One region of the Devosia sp. LjRoot3 genome, then DNA from elsewhere that is predicted to be linked to it. Evidence: predicted binding sites of a transcription regulator. Region 1 holds the regulator's gene; the other holds the start of a gene.
What was found. Region 1 encodes PhoB, which activates phosphate uptake and scavenging genes when phosphate is short. Its sites were predicted from a motif close to TGTCATNNANCTGTCAT; they were not measured.

Region 1 (5,075 bases):
ATCGCCTTCGTCACGAGGGCCTCGGCGCGGAGCTTTGCCGCGCTGCGGGCGACGGCCGCCTCGACGAAGCTGCGGGCGATGATGAGTGCCTTGTGGAACGCCTGCTGATCGGCCTCGGCGTCGCGGTCGTCGAAGTCAGGTTTCAGGGTTTCGAGGAGCGAAGAGAGCGACAGGCCGGCCAGCGGACCCGAGGGGCTGGCGGCGCCGTTGTCGACGAGATCGATAGGCAGGACGAGATTGCCATCCACCGAGGCATGCACGCTTTCGACATGCTCAGCGGGAACATCGAAGGAGGCGATGTAGTCGCGGCCGAAATGCTTCCAGACAAGGCCAAAGGAACTGTAGGGCTGGCCATCGTCGCGCAGCGGTGCGCCGCGCTGGTGGTGATCGAAAATGCGGGCCTCGGCGTCATAAGCGCCGCCGACATCGTAGATGATGCGATCGGGGGCAGGGGTGATCCACTCCGGCGCGCGGCTGCGCACGATCTCGGCAGCGGGGAACAGCCGGGTCAGGATGACGCTCGACAGCAATTCATCGGCATGGAAACCACCGGAGTGGGTGACGAGGAAAGCTGGTGTCATGTGCGAGGCGGTCCTGAACTGGGCAATCGAGGCGTCACGACCCTTTCGGCCCCGACGGACCTTGCTACCCTGCTTTGGAGGGAGGAGGCAATGTTATCGTTAGCGAAACGTTAACGGGTGCGTGAGGGCGCGATCTCGCAGTGGCTCTCATGATGAGGTGCCTTGCAGGGTAAAGCCTCGAACCACGAGGGCGTGGCACCCAGGCATCGGGGCACGCCCTCGTGGTTCGAGGCTACGCTTGCGCTTCGCACCTCACCATGAGGGCTACGGGGATAGGCTGAGATAAACGAGTTTGCGGCTTCAGGCTGGTTGGCCGAAGCGTTCGTCGAAGGCGTAGCCGGCGCCGCGGACGGTGCGGATCGGGTCGTTTTCGCGGCCGCGATTGATGGCGCGGCGGAGGCGGCCGATATGGACGTCGACGGTGCGCTCGTCGACATAGACGTCATTGCCCCAGACGCCATCGAGAAGCTGCTCGCGCGAATAGACGCGGCCGGGATGGCGCATGAGATATTCGAGCAGGCGATATTCGGTGGGGCCCAGGTGCACGTCGCGGGTGGAGCGGCGGACGCGGTGGGTGGTGCGGTCGAGTTCGAGATCGCCGACCTTCAGCGCTGCGGTCACCAGATTGGGGTTGGCGCGGCGGAGGAGGGCGTGGATGCGGGCAACCAGCTCAGGGACCGAGAAGGGTTTTACGACGTAGTCGTCGGCGCCGGTCGAGAGGCCCCGGACGCGTTCTTCTTCTTCACCGCGGGCGGTGAGCATGATCACCGGGATGCGCGAGGTTTCTTCGCGGGCGCGGAGCCGGCGGCAGAGTTCGATGCCGGAGATTTCGGGCAGCATCCAGTCGAGCAGGATCAGGTCGGGCAGCTTTTCGGCGATAGCGTGCTGGGCCTCGTCGCCGGTTTCAGCGGTGACGACGCGGAAACCCTCGGCTTCGAGGTTGTAACGCAGCAGAATGGCGATATCGCCCTCGTCTTCGACAACGAGAATGGTCGCGGGCATAGGCGTGCTCCATCGATCGGCAGCCGCATGCTGCCGTCATTTCATTGTTTTTGCCACCATCTTCCTCTGCTGCCCCCTGAGGAAAATGGTGGCTGGTTTGGGGTAGTTACAAGGCGAGAGTGGCTATGCCTTGATCTGGGTCCGGTGCAGTTCCTGCACGTCAGCGGTCAGCTGCTTGCCGGTCTGCAGGTAGTAGGCGCGTTCGGCGATGTTGGTCGCGTGGTCGCCGATGCGTTCGAGGTTCTTGGCGCAGAACAGCAGATGCGTGCAGGTGGTGATGTTGCGCGGATCTTCCAGCATGTAGGTCAGAAGTTCGCGGAACAGCGAGGTGTGCATGGCGTCGACTTCGTCGTCGCGGTTGCACACTTCGACCGACGCGGCTGCGTCGCGGTTGGCATAGGCGTCGAGGGCGTCCTTGAGCTGACGCAGGACAAGGGCAGTCATGTTCTTGACGCCGTTGTAGAAGGTCGGCTGCAGGTTGATGCCTTCGAGTTTCAGCGAGCGACGGGCAAGCTGCTTGGCCATATCGCCGACGCGTTCCAGGTCGTTGGCGACGTGGATGGCGGTGACGATCGAACGCAGGTCCGAGGCCATGGGCTGGCGGCGGGCGATGATCGAGACGCACATGTCGTCGATCTTGCGCTGCATGTCGTCGATGCGTTGGTCGGCGATGATGGTGAGGTCAGCCAGCTCGCGGTCGAGCTTGAGAAGGGCCTTGGTGCCGTTCTCGATGGCGACTTCGACCTGGCCACCCATTTCGGCAATGGTCTGGGCCAGGGCGTTGAGTTCGTCGGTGAAGGACGAGACGATGTGATCGGATGCGGTATTGGGCATGATGTTGGTTCCTCGTTCCGCGATCAGCCGATGCGGCCCATGATGTAGTCCTGGGTCTGCTTGTTCACCGGATTGGTGAAGATGTCCTCGGTCGGGCCCTGTTCGATCAGGTTGCCGAGGTGGAAGAAGGCGGTGCGCTGGGAAACGCGGGCTGCCTGCTGCATCGAGTGGGTCACGATGACGATGGTGTAGTTTTCGCGCAGTTCGTCGATCAGCTCTTCGATGACGGCGGTGGCGATCGGGTCGAGGGCCGAGCAGGGCTCGTCCATGAGGATCACTTCCGGACCGACCGCGATGGCGCGGGCAATGCAGAGGCGCTGCTGCTGGCCGCCGGAGAGACCGGTGCCGGGCTCCTGCAGGCGATCCTTCACTTCTTCGAAGAGGCCCGCCTTGCGCAGGGACGAGACGACGATTTCGTCGAGGTCGGCCTTGTTGCGGGCGAGACCATGGATGCGGGGGCCATAGGCGACGTTGTCGTAGATCGACTTGGGGAAGGGGTTCGGCTTCTGGAAGACCATGCCGATGCGGGCGCGCAGTTCGACGACGTCAAGCGCGGGGGCGTAGATGTCTTCGCCGTCGAGCTTGATGGTGCCGCCGACCTTGGCGCCTTCGATGGTGTCGTTCATGCGGTTGATGCAGCGCAGGAACGTCGACTTGCCGCAGCCCGAGGGTCCGATGAACGCAGTGACGGCGCGATCGGGGATGTCGATCGAAATGCCGTGCAGGGCCTGCTTGGTGCCGTAGTGGACGGTCACGTCGCGAGCGGTGAGGCGGATGGGGCGTTCGAGCACATCAGTCGGGTTCATGGCGGAGTCCAGATTCAGGGAAGTCTTCTTAACCTTGCCGGCAAGCATATCCATTTGGCTCATCCTTAAGCACGCTTTTCAAGGCGCGAGCGGAGATAGATCGCTACGCCGTTCAGCAGGATCATGACCGCCAGCAGCACCATGATGGCAGCGGCCGTGCGGGGTTCGAAGAAATTGCGGTTTTCGTTGCCCTGCCAGAGATAGATCTGGACGGGGAGGGCCGTGGCCTGATCGAGCGGCGTCGCGGGGACCGAGGCCACGAAGGCCTTCATGCCGATGAGCAGGAGCGGCGCGGTTTCGCCCAGAGCGTGGGCGACGCCGAGAATGGTGGCCGTGAGGATCGACGGGAAGGTCGTTGGCAGGACGTGGTGGAAGACCATCTGCGTCTTGGATGCGCCCATGCCCAGGGCCGCCTGGCGCAGGGCCGGGGAGACGCCCATCAGTGCGCCGCGGGTGGCGATGATGATGGTGGGCAGGGTCATCAGGGTCAGCACCAGACCACCGACCAGCGGAGCCGAGATCGGCAGGTGGAACCAGTTGATGAACACCGCCGCGCCGAGGAGACCGAAAACGATCGAAGGGACGGCGGCGAGGTTGTTGATGTTGACTTCGATGAGGTCGGTGAGGCGGGACTTGGGCGCGAACTCTTCGAGATAGATGGCGGCAGCAACCCCGATCGGCACGGCGAGCACGATGACGATCAGCATCATCCAGAGCGTGCCGACAAAGGCGCCAAGGAGACCAGCGGAGGCGGGAGCCGAGCGGCTATCCACATTGGTGAAGATCGTCCAGGCAAAGCCGTTCGAGATCGTGCCATTGTCAACGAAGGTATCGATGAGCTGGCGGGCCGGCGCCGAAAGCTGCTGCTGAGCGTCGCCGAGATCGCGGTTGATATTGCCCCGGATCCAGTTGGCGGCATTGGCGGAGGCCAGCACGTCGACGTCCACGGTCTGGCCGAGGAGGGACGGATTGGCCACGAACATTTCGCGGATCTGGTGACGAGCGTTGGTTTCCGGGATCGTCTGGATCTGCTTGCTGTCGATCTCAAAACCTTCCGGCGCAGCCTTGCGCAGGGAGGCTTCGACGATGGTGTTCCAGTTCAGCATGGCCAGCTCGCGCTGCCACTTGAGGCTGGCGGCGGTGTACTCGGCGTCGGAGGCGAAATCGCCGCGTGCCGGAGCCGGGCCGACATCGATGACTTCAGCGTCGAAGGTCACCGACAGGTGCAGGTTGGACTGGACGAAGGCCGGGATGCCCTTGCGGAACACGTCCACGAAGAGGAGGGCAACGAAGCCGAGCGCGACGGCAATGGCGGCGATGCCGAGACCGCGGAAAATCTGCTCATTCAGGTGGCGGCGACGCAGGCCGGCGCGAATGATACGGGTGCGGTCCGACGAGGCTTTTTCGGGGAAAGTCTGAATATCGGTAGCCATTTTATTCGTACTGCTCCCGGAAGCGGCGGACGATGTAGAGGGCGAAGATGTTGAGGCAGAGGGTCACGACGAAGAGCGTGAGACCAAGGGCAAAGCCAACCAGGGACTGCGGGCCGGTGAAATCGGTATCGCCGGTGAGCTGGTTGACGATGGAAACGGTGATGGTCGAGACCGGCTCGAACGGGCTGCCGCGCAGGATCGGGGCGTTACCGGCGGCGAGCACCACGATCATGGTTTCGCCAATGGCGCGGCTGACGGCGAGGAGGAAGGCGCCGACAATGCCGGGGAGGGCGGCGGGCAGGAGGACGTTGCGGATCGTCTCGGACTGGGTGGCGCCCAGGCCATAGGCACCATCGCGCAGGGTGCGGGGCACCTGGTTCATGATGTCATCGGAGAGGGATGACACGAAGGGGATGATC
Region 2 (5,075 bases), 140 kb from region 1:
TGCCCCGCGCAATCTCGCGCGGGTTACGCTCGGCAAAGGTCGTGTTCGCGGCGAAGTCTACCTTCTGGCGACCATTGGCGAGGTCGGAATGCAGTCGCGCATGCGCGGCGCCGCACTCTTCGTCGCCGAGAGTGCCCTTGAATACAGCCTCCATGCGGCTCACGGCGGCATCGGTTTCAGCGCGCTTGGCGGCCAATTCGGCACGGCGGGCCGCGGCCTCTTCGTCGGTTGCGCCCATAGCCGAGTTGGCCGGCCCGCGTTCGGCGGAAATGGCGTTCACCGCTTCGAGCAGGACGCTGAAGCGCTCGAGTTCAAGGGCGCCATGGCTGTGGCGCCGATAATCATTCAGATTGTTGAGGACCGCAGTGCCGCCGAGCAGCAGGCAGCCAATTGCGGCCGCTGCGATACCCATCCATTGCAGGTGCTGAATTTTGAACACGACGAACCCCACGCATTCCGACCATGAATGCACGAGTGCTTCTGATAAGGCGTGAACGCGATTGGTTAATTCAATCCGACACTTGGCCCAAATCCGTCGCCGCTAGCCTTTCTGCACGAAGCTTTCCAAAACCTTCTTTGTGCCGGCCTTTTCAAAGTCGATGGTCAACTTGTTTCCCTCGACGCTGATGACATCGCCATAGCCGAATTTCAGGTGGAAGACGCGCTCGCCCACCTTGTAGCCGCTCGACTGGCCGCCAAGGTCAACGGAGCGCGCCACCAGTTCGCCATCGATGGTGAGGGGGCCGCCACCCTTGCGATTGGCTTGATTGGCGCGAGCGCGCTGCCAGCCGGGCGTTTCGTAGACGCTTTCGAACGGATCGGCTTTGTTGAAGCGGCTGGCGGCGCCACCGCCATAGCCATAGCCACCATAGGCCGAGCCACGGTCGGTCACGACCACTGCGTCCGGTGGAAGTTCATCGACAAAGCGCGAGGTCAGCGCCGACTGCCAGAGGCCATGGATGCGTCGGTTTTGCGCCGACGAAATGCGGACGCGTTTCCGGCCGCGGGTGATCCCCACATAGGCAAGCCGCCGCTCTTCCTCGAGCCCGGCGCGACCGCTTTCGTCCATCGATCGCTGGCTCGGGAAAGAACCTTCTTCCCACCCAGTCAGGAAAACCGTGTTGAATTCCAGCCCCTTGGCGGAATGGAGCGTCATGATTGTGACGGCGTCGCTGGCCTCGGCGCTGTCCCTGTCCATCACCAGCGATATGTGTTCGAGAAAACCGCCAAGCGTCTCGAACTCTTCCATCGAGCGGCTGAGTTCCTTGAGGTTTTCCTTGCGACCCTGGGATTCTGCTGACTTGTCGGCCGACAGCATGTCCATATAGCCGCTCTCTTCGAGAATTTGCTCGACGAGTTGATAGGGCGGCAGGCTCTCCGCCCGGTATGCCCAGTTGTGGAATTGGTCGACAAGGCCGCGCAGGGTCGTGCGCTGCTTGGGTTTTAGCTCTTCCGTGTCGATCAGCATGCTCGTTGCCGACAGCAGGGGTACGCGCTGATGGCGCGCTGTTTCCATCAGCGTCTTCACGGTGGAATCGCCGAGGCCGCGCTTCGGCACATTGATGATGCGCTCGAAGGCCAGGTCGTCCGCCGGCTGCGCCACGAGTCGCAGATAGGCCAGTGCATCGCGGATTTCCTTGCGCTCATAAAAGCGCGGGCCACCGACGACGCGATAATTCAGCCCCAGAGTAATGAAACGCTCTTCCAGTTCGCGCATCTGATACGAGGCCCGCACCAGAATTGCCATCGAGTTCAGCGGCTCGCCGAGGCGCTGATATTGCTCGATCTCTTCGCCGACCGTGCGCGCCTCTTCCTCGGAGTCATAGACCTGCGTGAAGGAGATCGGCTCGCCGGCCTCGGCGATGTCGGTGTGCAGGGTCTTACCGAGCCGGCTTTCATTGTGGGCGATCAGTGTCGATGCGGCCTTGAGGATATTGGCCGTCGAACGGTAATTGCGTTCGAGCTTGATGACCTTGGCGCCGGGAAAATCCTTCTCGAAGCGGAGGATGTTATCCACCTCAGCGCCGCGCCAGCCGTAGATCGATTGGTCGTCGTCGCCCACCACGCAGATATTGGCTTCAGAAGCGGGCTTCCCCTGCGCTAGGAGGCGCAGCCACAGATACTGGGCCGTGTTGCTGTCCTGATATTCATCGACCAGGATGTATTTGAATTGCTGGTGATACTTCGAGAGCACCTCGGGGTTTTCGCGGAACAGTCTAATGCACTCGAGCAAAAGATCCCCGAAGTCGACAGCGTTCAGGGTCTTTAGGCGTGCTTGGTAGTCGGCATAAAGGTTGGGCACCTTCCCGTTGGCAAACGCGTGCTTTTCGGCGTCGGGAACATCCTTGGGCAGCCAGCCGCGATTTTTCCAGTTGTCGAGCATGCTGGCGAAGCCGCGAGCCGTCCAACGTTTCTCGTCGATGTTCTCTACCGCCAGCAACTGCTTGATCACTCTTTGCTGGTCATCAGTGTCGAGGATCGAGAACGATGGCTGAAGATCAACCAGTTCGGCGTGCTGTCGTAGAAGTCGAGCCGAAATTGAATGGAAAGTGCCCACCCATTTCATCCCGGTCGTGTCGGGTTCGAAGTGTTCTATGCGCTGCTTCATCTCGTTGGCGGCCTTGTTCGTAAAGGTCACCGCGAGAATTTCGTTACGCCATGCAAGTCTTTGCCGAACAATATGTGCGATCCGCGTCGTCAGGACCCGGGTCTTACCTGTGCCGGCTCCTGCAAGGACCAGCAAAGGTCCTTCTGTCGTCTCAACTGCATCACGTTGCTCGGCATTGAGGCCGCGAAAATAGTCGACCTGCTCGCGCCGGTTGAGCTGGCTCGTGATCGGGCCGCCTTGGGGGCGGGGCAGGGGGTGGGTTTCACCGGGCATTGAGGGCCTTTCCATCGCGGCGGGCCAGGGCGGGGCGCTCTGCGCGGGATTGACGAATCTTATTTTGTTCTCGTTCGCAATATAGGGTTCCGACGCCGCGATGTATAGGACGCGCTGCCGTCACCGATCTGTCATGTGACTGTCACTGAGGAGTCTTGGCACGCCTCTATGCGAGGGCCCATTCATAGGGGGACCTCACATGAATACGCCACGTTTGCTGGGTGCACTGACTGCTGCCCTTTTGGCCTCGACTGTTTCGGCCAATGCTGCCCAATACTTCAACCGTGTTTCCAGTTTCCCGGTTGCGCTCAACGCGCCCGAAGCCGAAGGCACCTCTTCGGAAATCATCACTGCCACAGACGACGGCCTGACGCTGATCTACTCCGATAGCCCCAATGGTGGCATCGGTTTCGTCGACATCACCGACGTTTCGGCCCCCAAGGCAGGTGGCTACATGGATATGGGCGGCGAGCCCACTTCCGTCACCGTCATCGGCGGCAAGGCCTATGTGGCCGTCAACACCACCGAAGAGCTCACCGCGCCGTCGGGCAAGCTCGTGGTAGTCGACATCGCCGGCAAGTCGGTCGATGGTGAATTCGATCTCGGCGGCCAGCCTGACTCGATCGCGCACAACAAGGACAACACCATCCTTGCCATCGCCATCGAGAACCAGCGCGATGAAGAGGTCAACGATGGCGCCATTCCGCAGGCTCCCACCGGTTTCCTGACCATCGTGACGCTGACCGATGGTGCCGTTACTGCCGAAGGCATCAGACAAGTCGACCTGACCGGCATTGCCGCCATCGCTCCGGAAGATGCCGAAGCCGAATTCGTCGCCTTCAACGACAATGACGAAGTTGCCGTCACCCTCCAGGAAAACAACTACATCGCTATCATCGACGCCAAGACTGCCACTGTCACCGGCGGCTTCGAAGCTGGCGAAACCGGCGTTGCCGGCGTCGACACCAAGAACGACGGCAAGATCGATTTCTCGGGCGAGAACAAGGTCGTTCCGCGTGAGCCCGACGCCGTCAAGTGGCTCGACAACGATCGTCTCGTGGTTGCCAATGAAGGCGACTGGAACGGCGGTTCGCGCGGCTTCACCATCTTCAATCGCGATGGTTCGGTTGCCTTCGACTCGGGCAATGCGCTCGATGTGAACGCTGCCCAGCTCGGTCACTATCCCGACTTCCGTAACAAGAAGGGCGTCGAGCCGGAAGGCCTCGAAGTCGCGACTTTTGGCGACACCCAGTACATCTTCATCGCCGAAGAACGCGCCTCGCTGATCGCCGTCTACAAGGACACTGGCGCCGAGCCGGAATTCGTCCAGTCGATCCCCTCGGGCATCTCGCCGGAAGGCCTCGTTGCCATTCCCGAGCGTAACCTTCTCGCCACCGCCAACGAAGTCGACCTTCGTGCTGACGGCCTCGCCGGTTCGCATGTCATGGTCTACGAACTCTCCGAGGGCGAAGCCGCTTATCCGCAGCTCGTCTCCGAGCTGGGCGAAGACGGTCACCCGATCGGCTGGGCTGCCATTTCCGGCGCCGTTGCCGATGCTGAAAAGCCCGGCATTCTCTATGCCGTCAGCGACAGCGTCCTCTATGGCGCCCCGGCAATCTTCGAAATCGACGCGACCGCTCACCCGGCTCGCATCGTCAAGAAGACCGTCGTCACGCGCAAGGGTGAAACCGCACAGAAGCTCGATCTCGAAGGCATTACCCTCGATGGCGAAGGCGGTTTCTGGCTCGCTAATGAAGGCGACAGCGACAAGCTCGTGCCGCACGCGCTGATCCATGTTGATGCCGAAGGCGCGATCCTCGCCGAAGTCGGTTTCCCGGTTGATCTCCTCGCTGGCCAGAAGCGCTTTGGCGCCGAAGGCGTCGCCGCTATCGGTTCGGGCGACGAACTGACCCTCTGGGTCGCCATGCAGCGCGAATGGGGCGATGACGAGAAGGGCTTTGTGAAGCTCCTCTCCTACAAGCCGTCGACCAAGGAATGGGCTGCCGTCCGTTACCCGCTCGAAGCCGCGCCGGAAGGTGGCTGGGTTGGTCTCAGCGAAATCACCGTTCATGGTGACTACGCCTATATCGTCGAACGCGACAATCAGATCGCCGACAAGGCCGGCCTCAAGGCCATCTACCGCGTGCCGGTTGCCGAACTCGTCGGTGCCGAACTCGGCGGCGAGCTGCCAGTC

Region 2: the regulator PhoB is predicted to act here: its motif matches at 3,011-3,027, upstream of ACSQ2A_RS11265 (esterase-like activity of phytase family protein).

What each region holds. Positions count from the first base shown of each region.
Region 1 is NZ_CAXUPK020000003.1:195,788-200,862, reverse strand. It holds gene ACSQ2A_RS11925 (MYG1 family protein) at 1-581, opposite strand, end outside; gene phoB (phosphate regulon transcriptional regulator PhoB) at 882-1,583, opposite strand; gene phoU (phosphate signaling complex protein PhoU) at 1,707-2,417, opposite strand; gene pstB (phosphate ABC transporter ATP-binding protein PstB) at 2,441-3,223, opposite strand; gene pstA (phosphate ABC transporter permease PstA) at 3,289-4,656, opposite strand; gene pstC (phosphate ABC transporter permease subunit PstC) at 4,658-5,075, opposite strand, start outside.
Region 2 is NZ_CAXUPK020000003.1:53,243-58,317, reverse strand. It holds gene ACSQ2A_RS11275 (diguanylate cyclase) at 1-439, opposite strand, end outside; gene ACSQ2A_RS11270 (ATP-dependent helicase) at 542-2,881, opposite strand; gene ACSQ2A_RS11265 (esterase-like activity of phytase family protein) at 3,081-5,075, shown strand, end outside.